DNA from 2 places in the Stenotrophomonas sp. YJH_SMC_69 genome. Region 1 is predicted to be linked to the other one. Evidence: predicted binding sites of a transcription regulator. Region 1 holds the regulator's gene; the other holds the start of a gene.
What was found. Region 1 encodes FliA, which starts transcription of late flagellar genes. Its sites were predicted from a motif close to TAAAGTTTNNCNNNCNNNGGCCGATAA; they were not measured.
Positions count from the first base shown of each region.

Region 2: a site for FliA is predicted at 1,820-1,846, ahead of AC5P8F_RS17325 (methyl-accepting chemotaxis protein). Genes of this name have one in related genera too.

Region 1 is NZ_JCAFTS010000018.1:26,211-33,478, forward strand. Features, by position in the region: gene flhF (flagellar biosynthesis GTPase FlhF) at 1-1,265, shown strand, start outside; gene AC5P8F_RS20185 (MinD/ParA family ATP-binding protein) at 1,252-2,139, shown strand; gene AC5P8F_RS20190 (RNA polymerase sigma factor FliA) at 2,136-2,882, shown strand; gene cheY (chemotaxis response regulator CheY) at 2,940-3,332, shown strand; gene AC5P8F_RS20200 (protein phosphatase CheZ) at 3,332-3,937, shown strand; gene AC5P8F_RS20205 (chemotaxis protein CheA) at 3,940-5,784, shown strand; gene AC5P8F_RS20210 (flagellar motor protein) at 5,875-6,615, shown strand; gene motD (flagellar motor protein MotD) at 6,617-7,268, shown strand, end outside.
Region 2 is NZ_JCAFTS010000011.1:44,503-51,770, forward strand. Features, by position in the region: gene AC5P8F_RS17325 (methyl-accepting chemotaxis protein) at 1-1,589, opposite strand, end outside; gene AC5P8F_RS17330 (DUF5694 domain-containing protein) at 2,170-3,258, shown strand; gene AC5P8F_RS17335 (putative quinol monooxygenase) at 3,321-3,611, shown strand; gene AC5P8F_RS17340 (hypothetical protein) at 3,631-3,777, shown strand; gene AC5P8F_RS17345 (PAS domain S-box protein) at 3,918-6,107, opposite strand; gene AC5P8F_RS17350 (Tex family protein) at 6,315-7,268, opposite strand, start outside.

The DNA.
Region 1 (7,268 bases):
GCGCCGACGAGATCGTGCCGACCCGGGGCAGCACCGGCTTCGCCGCCACCCTGGCCCGCGCCGCCGTCAACGAACCGGCACCGCCGGACCAGATCTTCGCCCCGTTCGCCGAGGCCATCGTTGCACCGGCCGCCACCGTGCCGGCCAACCGCGCGCGCTTCCAGATCGACCCGCCGCACGAGGCGCATCACGAAAGCGTGGCCCCGGCCGTGCTGCCGCCGCCGCTGCCGACCGCTGCCGTGATCGACGCGCAGCCCGGGATCGCCGCCAGCGAACCGGCAGCGGTCGAAGCCGCTATCGAGGCCAGCCCGGCCCCCATGCTGGCCCCGGCACCGACGCTGACCGTGGTTGCCCAGGACGACGCCGAGATCCGCCAGCTGCGCCAGGAAGTGGCCGGCATGCGCCAGGTGATCGAGCGCGAGATGAACCGCTTCACCGATGAGCGCCTGCGTGGCAGCCCGGTGCGCGCCACCGCGCTGGACCTGATGGACGAGTACGGTTTCGACGCCGGGCTGGCCCGCGACGTGGCCATGCAGATCCCGCTGGAAACCGAAGCCCATCGTGGCCGCGGCCTGATGCTGGGGCTGATCTCGCGCAAGCTGCCGATCGCCCCGGTCGACCCGCTGGAAGAAGGCGGCGTGATCGCGCTGGTCGGCCCGACCGGCGCCGGCAAGACCACCACCATCGCCAAGCTGGCCTCGCGCTTCGCCGAGAAGCACGCCCCGCGTGACGTCGCCCTGGTCACCACCGACACCACCCGCATCGGCGCCCGTGAACAGCTGTATGGCTACGGCCGCCAGCTCGGCATCGCCGTGCACGAGGCCAACAGCGGCACCGACCTGGACCAGCTGCTGGAACGCCTGAAGGACTACAAGCTGGTGCTGATCGATACCGCCGGCCTGGGCCCGCGCGACCGTGCCCTGGCCGCCCAGCTGCAGTGGCTGCGCGCCGCGCGCCAGGTGCGCACCCTGCTGGTGCTGCCGGCCAACACCAGCTTCGGCGACATGGACGAGGTGGTGCGCCGCTTCGGTGCGGCCAACCTGCAGGGCCTGGTGCTGAGCAAGCTGGACGAGACCGGCCGCTTCGGCAACGCCCTGTCGGTGGCCGTGGACCACGCCCTGCCGATCACCTGGGTGACCGATGGCCAGGACGTCCCGGAGGACCTGCACCGGGCCAGTGCAGCCAATCTTGTACTTCGCCTTGAAGATTTGCGCCGAGCGGCCGATATGCCCTGCAACCCGGAGTTGAACCATGCCGTCGCGTGAGTACGCCAAGCTGACCAAGACCTTCCCGCTGTCGGCCACCCGCAGCGAGCCGCTCGGCCCTGTGCGCACCATCGCGGTGACCGGCGGCAAGGGCGGCGTGGGCAAGACGAATGTGTCCGCCAACCTGGCGGTGGCGCTGGCCGGCATGGGCAAGCGCACGCTGCTGCTGGACGCCGACCTGGGCCTGGCCAACATCGACGTGATCCTGGGCTTGAACCCCACCTTTACGCTGGCCGACCTGGTGGCCGGCCGCTGCTCGCTGGACGACGTCATCGTCGAAGGCCCGAACGGCGTGCTGGTGGTCCCGGCCGCTTCCGGCCGCCGGCACATGGCCGAGCTGGCCCCGGCCGAGCATGTCGGCCTGGTCAACGTGTTCTCCGAACTGGAACGCGAGCTGGACATCATGGTGGTCGATACCGCCGCCGGCATCACCGACGGCGTGCTGACCTTCTGCCAGGCCGCGCAGGACACCGTGGTGGTGGTCTGTGACGAACCGGCCTCGATCACCGACGCCTACGCACTGATCAAGGTGCTGTCGCGCGAGCGCGGCGTGGACCGCGTCCAGGTGGTGGCCAACATGGTGCGCGACCCGAACGAGGGCCGCGTGCTGTACGAGAAGCTGACCCGCGTCTGCGAGAAGTTCCTCGCCGATGTCTCGCTGAACTACCTGGGCTGCGTGCCGCAGGATGACTGGCTGCGCCTGTCGGTGCAGCGCCAGCAGCCGGTGGTGAAGGCCTATCCGTCCAGCCCGTCGGCGCTGGCGATCACCGAGATCGCACGCCGCACCGCGCGCTGGCAGGCACCGACCGAACCGCGCGGTGGCGTCGAGTTCTTCCTCGAACGCATCCTCAAGCAGCGTGGGGTGGCCGCATGAAAGGCGCAGCCCACCAGTACAGGGAAGTCCAGCGCTCGGCGGCCAACGAGGTCATCGCCCAGCATTCGGACCTGGTGCGACGCATCGCCCACCACCTGGCCGCGCGCCTGCCGGCCAGCGTCGAAGTCGATGATCTGATCCAGGCCGGCATGATGGGCCTGATCGAAGCCTCGCGCAGCTACGACGCCGACCAGGGCGCCTCGTTCGAGACCTATGCCTCGATCCGCATCCGCGGCTCGATGATCGACGAGATCCGCCGTGGCGACTGGGTGCCGCGCTCGGTGCACCGCCGTGCACGCGACGCCGCCGCCACCATCCGCCGCCTGGAACAGAGCACGGGCCGTGCCGCCAGCGCCACCGAAGTGGCCGCCGCGATGGAGATGCCGCTGCCGGAATACCTGCGCCTGATGGAAGACGCCGCACGTGGCCAGGTGCTGAGCCTGGAGTCGCGCATCGAAGACCAGGGCGAACTGGATACCGTCGCCCAGGGCGGCCCGACTCCACAACAGGTGCTGGAGCGCGGCGAGTTCGGCCGTGAGCTGGGCAAGGCCATCGGCCACCTGCCCGAGCGCGAACAGCTGGTGCTCTCGCTGTACTACGAGCAGGAGCTGAACCTGAAGGAGATCGGCGCGGTGCTCGGCGTGAGCGAGTCGCGGGTCTGCCAGATCCATGGCCAGGCCGTGCTGCGCCTGCGCGGCCGCCTGAAGATTTTCGAGGCCGTCGACGCCGGCCTGGAAGAATGAACATCCCCGAGGCGACTGCCCCCGGCCGCCCGGAATGAACAACAAAGGAACTCTGCTTTGAACAAGAACATGCGCATCCTCATCGTCGACGACTTCTCGACCATGCGTCGAATCGTCAAGAACCTGCTGGGCGATCTGGGCTTCACCAACACCGCCGAAGCCGAGGACGGGCATGCCGCGCTGTCGCTGCTGCAGAGCCAGCCCTTCGATTTCGTCGTCACCGACTGGAACATGCCGGTGATGACCGGCATCGAACTGCTCAAGGCGATCCGTGCCGACGCCAAGCTGAAGACCCTGCCCGTGCTGATGGTCACCGCCGAAGCCAAGCGCGAGCAGATCATCGAAGCGGCCCAGAACGGCGTGAACGGCTACATCATCAAGCCGTTCACCGCGCAGACGCTGGAAGAGAAGCTGGGCAAGATCTTCGAACGCCTGGCGGCCAGCGCCTGATGGATACCACGGTCGACAAGAACGCCCTCGCCCTGCGCCTGCAGGAAGCCCTGGATGCCCTGGAGTCCGGTGACGAAGCCGCCTGGCGGCAACGCATCGACGGACTGGTCGCGCTGCGCACGCAGCCGATGATGAGCGGCCTCTCGCGGCTGGCCCGCGAGCTGGGGCAGGCCCTGGGCGAACTGCCGACCGTGCCCAGCGAGGCCGGCGAACTGGACGATGCGTGCGCACGCCTGGACCACGTGGTGGCGATGACCGAACAGGCCACCCACCGCACCCTGGACCTGGCCGAGGAATGCCGCAGCCTGACCGAGCAGCTGCGCGCCGAAGGCCTGCAGCCAGGCCAGGACGCGCAGCTGGAGCGCATCCGCCACAACCTGACCGAGATCGCCCTGACCCAGAGCTACCAGGACCTGACCGGGCAGATCATCCGTCGCGTGGTCGGCATCGTCCGCCGCGTGCATGAAGGCTTCGGCGCGCTCGGCCTGCCGCCGGAACAGCATCGCACCGACCCGGAACTGGCCGGGCCGGCACTGAAGGGACTGGACCGCCACGCGGTCTCGCAGAACGACGCCGACGACCTGTTGTCGGATCTGGGGCTGTAAGCATGAGCGCGGTATCCGACGACATCACTGCCGATTTCATCATCGAGGCACAGGAAATCCTGGATCGCCTCGGCGAACAGCTGGTGTCGCTGGAGCAGGCACCGCAGGACACCGAACAGCTCAACGCGGTGTTCCGGGGCTACCACACGCTCAAGGGCGGCGCGGGTTTCCTCGGTGTCACCGCCATGGTCGAGCTGTGCCACGCCGCTGAAGAGGCGCTGGGCGCTGCACGTGCCGGCCAGGCCGTGCTGCAGGCCCATCACTTCGACGCCGCCCAGCAATCGCTGGACTACCTGCAGTCGATGCTCGATGCCGTGTCTTCCGGCACCGAGCCGGGCTATGCACCGCCGGACCTGATCGCCCAGTTCGACGTGCATGGCGGTGCAGCAGCGCCTGCCGCCGCTGCCGCCGCACCGGCGGCCGGTGCCGGCGACCTGATCACCGACGACGAGTTCGAGGCGCTGCTCGACCAGCTGCACGGTGGCAACGCACCGACTGCGGTGGCGCCGGCAAAGAAGGCCGACGACGGCCTGATCAGCGAAGATGAGTTCGAAGCCCTGCTCGACCAGCTGCACGGTGGCGCCGCACCCGGCGCCAGGCCCGCGGCTGCGGTGGCGCCGGCACCGATCGCCGCCCCGCGCCCGGCCGCCGCACCGGCACCGGTGGCCAAGCCGGCCGCCAAGCCGCTGGCCGAAGCCGAACACACCGTGCGCGTGGACACCAAGCGCCTGGATGCGATCGTCAACCTGATCGGCGAACTGGTGCTGTCGCGCAACCGGCTCAAGACCCTGCGTGCGCGCCTGCGCGACGAGGAGCTGGACCGCGCCGTGTCCACCCTGGACATCGCCACCGCGCGCCTGCAGTCGGCGGTGATGCGCACCCGCATGCAGCCGGTGGGCAAGGTATTCTCGCGCTTCCCCAAGGTCGCCCGCGACGTCGCCCGCTCGCTGAAGAAGGAAGTGGACCTGGAGCTGATCGGCGCCGAGACCGAGCTCGACCGCAACCTGGTCGAAGCGCTGGCCGACCCTCTGGTGCACCTGGTCCGCAACGCCATCGACCATGGCGTGGAAATGCCCGACCTGCGCGAAGCGCAGGGCAAGCCGCGGATGGGCCATGTGCGGTTGTCGGCGCAGCAGGAAGGTGACTACGTCAGCATCGAGGTGCAGGACGATGGCGCCGGCATCGATCCGGAAAAGCTGCGCGCGAAGGCACGCGAGAAGGGCCTGATCGATCCGGAAGCCGCCGCCCGCCTGAGCAGCGAGGAGTGCCTGCACCTGGTGTTCCTGCCCGGCTTCTCGACCAAGCAGCAGGTCACGGATATTTCCGGACGCGGCGTCGGCATGGACGTGGTGCAGTCGCGCATCCGCGAACTCAGCGGGCAGATCCAGATCCAGTCGGAGCTGGGCCGCGGCAGCCGCTTCCTGATCCGCGTGCCGCTGACCCTGGCGATCCTGCCGACCCTGCTGGTGCAGGCCGGCGAGGACGTCTATGCGCTGCCGCTGGCGCGCGTGATGGAGGTACTGCACGCGCCGCGCACCTCGCTGGGCTGGTTCGATGGCCGTGCCGTGCTCGACCGCCGTTCGCACACGCTGCCGCTGGTCGATCTGCGGCAGTGGCTGGATGTGACGCCGGCCGCATCGACCCTGCTGACCATCGTGGTGCTGCAGGCCGGCGAAGCGCGCTTCGGCCTGGTCGTGGACCAGGTCCGTGGGCGCGAGGAAGTGGTCATCAAGCCACTGCCGAAGGCCCTGCGCGGCCTGCGCGGTTACGCCGGTGCAACCTTGATCGGCGATGGTCGCATGGCGCTGATCCTGGATGTGGATGGCCTGCGCAGCCCGCACGACTGACCCGCTTGCTGAACCCGTAAAACCGTGAAGTCGCACCAGTAGCCCGTACCGGTGTCTCAAGTCCCATTCATACAAGCCGATACCGGATCCATGGATAGACTCAGCCTCATTGGACTCTTTCTCGCCCTGGCCTCGCTGGTCGGTGGCAGCATCCTCAAGGGCGCCGGCCTGGCGTCGTTGTGGTCGCCTGCGGCGTTCGTGATCGTCATCGTCGGCACCGTTGCCGCGATCCTGCTGCACACCTCGCCGGCGGTGTTCAAGCATGCGTTCAAGATCGTGCGCTGGGTCGTGCGCCCGCCGCACAGCGATCGCCGCGAACTGATCCAGCAGATCGTCGAGTGGAGCAACATCGCCCGCCGCCAGGGCCTGCTCGGCCTGGAATCGCAGGTGGAATCGCAGCAGGACCCGTTCCTGCGCAAGGGCCTGCAGCTGCTGGTGGACGGTGTCGAGCCCGAATCGATGCGGCACATGCTGGAAATCGAACTGGGCAGCCAGGAACACCAGGACCAGGCCGGCGCCAAGGTGTTCGAAGCGATGGGCATCTACGCACCGACGCTCGGCATCATCGGCGCCGTGCTGGGCCTGATCGCGGTGATGAAGAACCTGGCCGACCCGAGCAAGCTCGGCCACGGCATCGCTGCGGCGTTCACCGCCACGATCTACGGCATCGCCTCGGCCAACCTGCTGTTCCTGCCGATCGCCGCCAAGCTCAAGAGCGTGATCTCGCACAACACGCGCGACCGCGAAATGGTCATCGAAGGCCTGATCTCGATCGCCCAGGGCGAGAACCCGCGCAACATCGAAACCAACCTCTCCGGCTTCCTGCACTGACATGGCCCGCCGCAAGCACCACGAAGAGCACGCCAACCACGAAGCATGGGCGATCCCCTATGCCGACCTGATGACGCTGCTGCTCGCCTTCTTCGTGGTCATGTACGCGATCTCGTCGGTGAACGAGGGCAAGTACCGGATCATGGCCGACGCGCTCACCGATGCCTTCGGTGGCGCGCCGCGCACGATCAATCCGGTGCAGGTGGGCAACAAGCAGGTGCAGGGTGGCGGCTGGGACAGCCCGTCGGTGATCAAGTCCGGCACCAAGATCGGACCGTCCGCGCCGGCGCCCTCGCACGACCCGACGCTGCTGCCGTCGATGGCCTCGCAGATGCGCATGCCGGTGTCGGTGCACAACCAGGAGCAGATCGCCCGTGCCGAGCGCCAGCTCAACACGATTGCCGACCGCCTCACCGCCGCCCTGGCGCCGCTGATCGACCGCGGCATGATCAGCGTGCGCCGCACGGAACTGTGGATCGAGGTCGAGATCAACAGCGACATCCTGTTCCCCACCGGCTCGGCCGCACTGGACGTACATGCGCGGCAGACCCTGGCCAGCCTGGCCGAGGTGCTGCGCGACGTGCCCAACAGCGTGCGCGTGGAAGGCCACACCGACAACGTGCCGATCGCTACCGCCACCTTCCCGTCGAACT
Region 2 (7,268 bases), on a different contig from region 1:
AGGTCGCTGACCCGGCGCACGTTGACCACGATCTCGTCCATGGTGCGGCCGGCGCTCTCAACCTGCGCGGTACCGGCACCGACATTGGCCACCGACGCATCGATCAGCTGCTTGATCTCCTTGGCGGCACTGGCCGAGCGCTGCGACAGTTCCCGGATCTCGGTGGCGACCACGGCGAAGCCACGCCCGTGTTCGCCCGCACGCGCGGCTTCCACCGCGGCGTTCAGGGCAAGGATGTTGGTCTGGAAGGCGATGCCGTCGATCACGCCGATGATGTCGACGATGCGGCGCGAGGACGCGTTGATCACCGCCATGGTTTCCACCACTTCGTGCACTACGTTACCGCCGCGCGCGGCGACATCGGCGGCACCACCAGCCAGCTGACTGGCCTGCCGTGCGTTGGTCGCGGTGCGCTGCACGGTCTCGGCCAGGCCCTTCATCGACACCGCGGTCTCCTCCAGCGACGCTGCCTGCTGCTCGGTGCGCTGCGACAGATCGCTGTTGCCCTGCGCGATCTCGGTGGCACCGACGGCGATGGTGTCAGCGGCGAACTTGATCTGGCCGATGATCGCGGCCATCGCCTCGACCAGCGAATTCACCCCTTCGCACAGCTCGGCGATCGGCCCGGTCTTGTCGGCGGTGGCCACGCGCCGGGTCAGGTCGCCCTCCTTGGCGGCCGCCACCACTTCACGGGTCTGCGCCACGGCACGCTGCATGGCCTGGTTCTCATGCACCTGCGCGGTGATGTCGGTGGCGTACTTGACCACCTTGAACGGCTTCCCGTTGAGGTCCAGGATCGGGTTGTAGGACGCCTGGATCCAGACCTCGCGTCCGCCCTTGCCGAGGCGCCGGTACTGGCCGGCATCATATTCGCCACGGCCGAGCTTTTCCCAGAACTGCCGATACTCGGCACTGCTGCGATACTCAGGTTCGACGAACAGCGAGTGGTGCTGGCCACGCACATCATCCAGGCTGTAACCGGTGGCAGCCAGGAAGTTGTCGTTGGCCGACAGGATGCGGCCATCCATGCTGAACTCGATCACCGCCTGCGACTTGTCGATCGCCGCCAGCTGGCCGGCCGAGTCGGCCGCCTGCAGCTTCTGCGCAGTGATGTCAGTGGCGAACTTGACCACCTTGTACGGACGCCCCTGTCGGTCCAGCACCGGGTTGTACGAGGCCTGGATCCAGATCTCGCGCTGGTTCTTGCCAAAACGCCGGTACTGGCCCGCGTCATATTCGCCACGACCCAGCCGCGCCCAGAAGTCACGGTATCCGGCGCTGCGCGCCTGCTCGGGGTCGACGAACAGGGAATGATGCTTGCCCTGGATCTCCTCCAGCCGGTAACCCATCGCCTGCAGGAAGTTGTCGTTGGCCTGCAGGATGGTGCCATCAAGGGCGAACTCGATGACCGCCTGGACCCGGTGCAGCGCCGCGACCTGCGCCTCCAGCTCGGCACGGCCATCGGCCGCCGCCTCGACGCCGCTGCGGTGCTGCGGTGCCAGCGCGCCCAGCAGGGCGCGCCACGGCGACCAACGGGTATGCAGCTCGGCCGGCGCCTGCGCGCCCGCCGTAAAGCCTGGAATGAGCATTGTCTGATCCTCGGTGTCCGGTAAGCGGTTGCGACCCGACGGGCGGGATGCCCGGCGGCAACTTCAGTTGCTTGGGACTACAGGTACCGGCAGGCACCCCTCGAGCGGCTGGCAAGAACGTCTGGTGCGGGTGCGATCGGCATAGGGAGCGGCGGAACACACAGCGCGGGCCGCCCGTCGGGGGCAGCCTGGGGTCCTGCAGCGGGCGACTTGAGCGGGATCCAGAGGGAATATCGGCGATGCGATCGGTGGCTTTAGCCGGATTCCGCGACGTCCGTCGCATCTTCAGATGCTGCTGCAGGGATGCGGTAGACAATCGCGATGCACTTCACATTCTGCTCACGCGCGACAGGGGCACCGCCGAGCGGTTTCGCCAGGCGCCGGCTGGGCGGGTTCTGCTCGGCACCGGGTGTCGTCAGGGCATATGTCGCGCGTTGTCGCCGTCACTGGGCATAGCCTTGCCCGGCACGCGGATGCAGTTCAAGCGGAAAAGGTTTGCATGACCAACGGGAGATCCGATGGCAGATGAAACTGGCCAGCATGCAGCGAACCGCAGGACGCTCACTGACACGGAGATCGCATGTTCCCACGCCTGGCCAGTTTCCTCATCCTGGGCCTGTGCAGCAGCGGCGCCTTCGCTGCCGACGCCACCTACCGCCCCAGCTTCCATCCCGACCAGCTGAAGGGCCCGCCTGCCGGGCGCCCGAACGAAGTGCTGGTACTGGGCACCACCCACTTGTCCGGCCTGCCCAAGTCCTTCCAGCCCGCCTTGCTTGAACCGTTGCTGCAGCGACTGGTCGCCTGGAAGCCCGAGCTGATCGCCACCGAAGACCTGTCAGGCCTGCAGTGCGATTTCATGCGTCGCTACCCGGCACGCTATGCGGAGAGCGTGGCCACCTACTGCTTCGACACCACCGCTGCGCAGGCTGCGACCGGACTGGACGTGCCTACGGCGAACACCCAGGCCGAGCACCTGCTTGCGACCTGGCCGGACGAGCCGACGCCCGCCCAGCGTCGTCGGCTCGCAGCATTGTTCCTGGCAGCGGGTGAACGCGGCTCGGCGCAGGTGCAGTGGCTGCGCCTGCCTGCGTCCGAGCGCAAAGGCGGTGATGGACTGACACCTGCCTTGGTCGAGATCCTCGAAAAAGGCCTGGTTCGCCGCAATGAAACCCACCTGATCGCCGCCGAGGTCGCCGCCCGCCTCGGGCAGGAACGCCTGTGGGCCGTGGACGACCACACGGCCGATTCGCCCACGCCCGCCGAGGATGAAGCGGCGGCCAGCGCGGCCATCACCGGTGCCTGGAACAATACGCACTCGCGCGCGCGGCGGGAGGCCGATGAACGCCTCGTGGCCGATCTGGACAAGCCCGCCGGTGTCATGGCGCTGTATCGGGACTACAACAGCCCGGCGGCGGCGATGGCCGCCTACCAGAGCGACTTCGGCGCGACGCTCGTCGAGCCGTCCTCCAAGGCGTTCGGCCGGATGTACGTCGGTTACTGGGAAACCCGCAACCTGCGCATGGTCGCCAACATCCGCGACGTGCTGAGCCAGCATCCTGGCAGACGCATGCTGGCCATCGTGGGTGCCTCGCACAAGGGCTACTACGAGGCCTACCTCAATCAGATGCATGACGTGCGGCTGGTCAGTGCGGACACGGTATTGCGTTGACGGGAACAGGTGCCGGCCATGCGCCGGCGCTATCCTGCAAGGCCCGATTCGCAGGTGCCGACATGCTGAAAGTGATCGCCGAGGATTTCATCCATCCCGATGCGGTGGACACCGTGCTTCCCCTGTACCGGGAGCTGGTCGCATGCACGCTGCGCGAGCCGCGCTGCCTCGGCTATGAACTGTTCGTCGACCAGAAGGATCCGGGCCACTTCATCTTCATCGAGCTGTGGCCCGACCGCGCCGCGCTCGACCTGCACTGTGCCAGCGAACACTTCCAGCGCCTTGTGCCACAGATCAATGCCTTCCAGTGTGCGCCGTGCCGGTTCCTGCTGATGGATGCCGTACGGGTGTAGTGCCTGCAGCGGGATGCACATGATCGCTGCGGCCATGCCGCCACTGCAACAGGCAGGCCGCAACCGTGCAGGACAGGCTCAGGACCAGCAGCGCGACTGCACCTTGCTGCAACACGGGCAACAACGCCCGTGCGTGCAGGTCGCCGCGCAGCTGTTCGGCGCGTAGACAGGCGGCCAGCGCCAGGCACCAGCCGATCAGGGCCGGAATGAACTTGCGTACCGCAACCGGGTTCCAGGCATTCATGGAGGTTACCTGCGTGAGTGGAGTGCGCGCAGTATTCGCGCGCGTCCTCTCACAGGCTGAGATCAGTCCTCCGCGGCGTCGGGATCGTCACCCGGAAGCTGGGACAACTCGCCCTGCACCTGCACGTTGTTGCGCCCCATCGCCTTGGCCCGGTAGCACTGGGCATCGGCCGCAGCCACCGCCTGGTCCACGCTCATGCCGCCGGCCAGCGGCGCGATACCGATGCTGGCACCGATCCGCAGCCGGTCCTGGTCCCACGGAATGGACAGCGCGGCCAGGGTGTGCAGCAGCTCGCCCCCGATGCGGGCCGCACGCCGCGGCGTGCAACCGGACAGGATGACCGCGAATTCGTCGCCGCCCAACCGTGCCACCACGTCCGAATCGCGCACGCCATGGCGCAGCACGCTGGCCACCGCCCACAGCACGGCATCGCCGGCCAGATGGCCCCAGGTGTCGTTGACCGGCTTGAAGCGGTCCAGATCGATGTACATCAGCGAGGCAGCCTGGCCGGTGCGCTCCACGCGGGTGATCGCCTGCTGCAGGTGTACCTCGAAACCGCGGCGGTTGCTCAGTTCGGTGAGCGGATCGATCTCGGCCAGGTGGCGGGCTTCGCGCTGGCGTGCCCGCTGCTGGGTGTCGTCGCGCAGCACCCACACCGCGCCGCGCACGTGGCCTTCGTCATCGCGCAGCCAGGCGCGGGTCAGGTCCACCGGCACCGTTGCCGTGCCCAGGCGCAGCAGCAGGTCGGCGTGCAGGTCCACCGCGTTGCTCTCCGGGTCCAGCAGCACCGTCACATCCAGTACCGAACCGGGCGCGTACTCGGTGGTCAGCGCCAGCACGTCCTGAACCTTGTGCCCGGCCAGCGACAATGCGCCATCACCGGCCAGGGTGCGCACCGCAGCCGCGTTGGCGTAGTCGATGCGGCCATCAAGGCTGACGCTGAGCACCAGGTCGGCCACCGCATCCAGCGTGATTCGGCTGCGTTGTTCACTCTCGAACAGGCGCTGCTCGCTGCTGCGCTGGGCGGTGATGTCCTGGATCTGCGACACGAAATGCAGCGGTTCGCCATGCTCGTTGCGCACCAGCGACACCGACAGCCGCGCCCAGATGATGCGGCCGTCGCGGTCGAGGTAGCGCTTTTCCAGGTGATAGTGGCTGCGTCGCCCGGCCAACAGGTCCTGTACCAGGGCCAGGTCGGTCTGCAGGTCATCGGGATGGGTCAGGCGCTGGAAATCGACCTGCAGCAGCTCTTCTCGCGGGTAGCCCAGTATCCGGCACAGCGCGTCGTTGACATCCAGCCAGCGTCCTTCCAGCGACACCAGTGCCATGCCCAGTGCGGCGGAGGTGAACGCGCCAGCGAACTTCTCTGCCGAAAGTCGTGCTTCGGCGCGTGCCTGCAGGATCTCGGTAATGTCGATGGCCATGCCGACGTAGCCGATGCGCGTTCCATCGGCACTCTCCATGCGGCTGATCGACAGGCGTACCTGGCGTGACTGGCCATCCTTGCGCAGCAGCGTCCACTGCCGCGAGTAGGTCTGCCCGTCGGCACGCGCGCTCAGCGCCTCGAACACGCCGGGAAGATTGCCATCAGCATCAGCCAGCGGCTGCAACCACGCTTTCAGTTCGGCTGGATCGTGGAAGGCGTCGAGCCGGCGCTGGCCGACCACCTCCGCCGCGCTGTAGCCCAGCAGGCGCTCCGCCCCCGTGTTGAACAGGGTGATGGTGCCATCGGTATCGGTGGCGATCACCGCCACCTCATCGGACGCATCGACCACGGCCTGCAGGCGCTGCCGGGTCTCGGCCGCGTCCTGCCTTGCCTGCTGCAGTTCGGTGACATCGGCATGGGCACCGGCCATCCACAGCGGCTTGCCCTGCCCGTCCCATTCAAAGACCCGGCCACGGTCCTGGATCCAGATCCACTGGCCGTTCCTGTGGCGCATGCGCAGCAGGCAGGCGTAGTTGTCGCTGCGCCCTTCGAAATGGTCGTCCAGCGCTGCATCGGACAGCGCAATGTCATCGGGATGGACCAGCTTCAGGAACGTCTTCTGGCAGATCGGTTCCAGCTCATCCAGGCGATAACCGACAATCTCGGCCCAGCGCGCATTGACCCGCATCTCGCCGGTCTGCACGTTCCATTCCCAGGTACCCGCAGCGGTACCGTCGATGATCATCGCCAGCCGGCGACGCTCTTCAGCCAACGCCTGCAGGCGGCGCTCCAGCAGTCCATTGCCGTGGGTGCCCTGGCCCGGCATCACTCCGGTCCCCTGCCGGCACGGGCAGGCGCCGACCGCAGCGAAGCACTGCGGCCTGCAACGAAGACGGCGGGTCGTGCTGGCGTCATGGTCCTCCCCAGCGACAGCGGGGAGGCCAAACGCCCCCCTCAGGCGCAAGTGTGCGCAATCACGGGGAAAACCGACAAGTCCCCCGACCCGGATCAACCGTGACGGGGGGCACGATCCTCAGCTGCGCTTGGCCCGGGCAAAGGCTTCGGCCAGGGCATTGTTGGCCGGCGGCGCAGACTGGGCCGGACGGCCGCCAGCGCCCTGGCCGCGGTTCGGTCCACGGTTCTGGCCGCCAGCGTCACGGCGCGGCCCTTGGCCCTGGCCCCGCTCATCGCGCTGGCCCGGGCGGCTGGTGGCCTGGCCCGGGGTATCGTCCAGGCGCCGGGTCAGGGCGATGCGCTTGCGCGCCACGTCCACCTCCAGCACCTTCACCTTGACGATGTCACCGGCCTTGACCACGTCGCGCGGGTCCTTCACGAAGGTATCGGCGAGCGCCGAGATGTGGATCAGGCCGTCCTGGTGCACGCCGATATCGACAAAGGCCCCGAAGGCGGCCACGTTGCTGACCACGCCCTCCAGCACCATGCCCTCGCGCAGGTCCTTGATGTCCTCGACGCCCTCGGCGAAGCGCGCCGCCTTGAACTCCGGGCGCGGGTCGCGGCCCGGCTTTTCCAGTTCCTTTAGGATGTCGCGCACGGTCGGGACGCCAAAGGTGTCGTCGGTGAACTGTTCTGCCTTCAGGCCACGCAGGAAGCTGCCGTCACCGATCAGCGCCTTGATCGGGCGCGCGGTGCTGGCCACGATGCGCTCAACCACCGGATAGGCTTCGGGGTGTACCGCCGAGGCGTCCAGCGGCTGGTCGCCATCGGCGATGCGCAGGAAGCCGGCGCACTGCTCGAAGGTCTTCTCGCCCAGGCGCGCGACCTTCAGCAGGTCCTTGCGGCGCTTGAACGGGCCGTTGTCGTCGCGATGGCGCACGATGTTCTCGGCCACCGTGGCCGACAGGCCGGACACCCGGGACAGCAGCGCGGCCGAGGCGGTGTTGACATACACGCCGACCGCGTTCACGCAGTCCTCCACGCGCGCGTCCAGCGCCCGCGCCAGGCGGTACTGGTCCACGTCGTGCTGGTA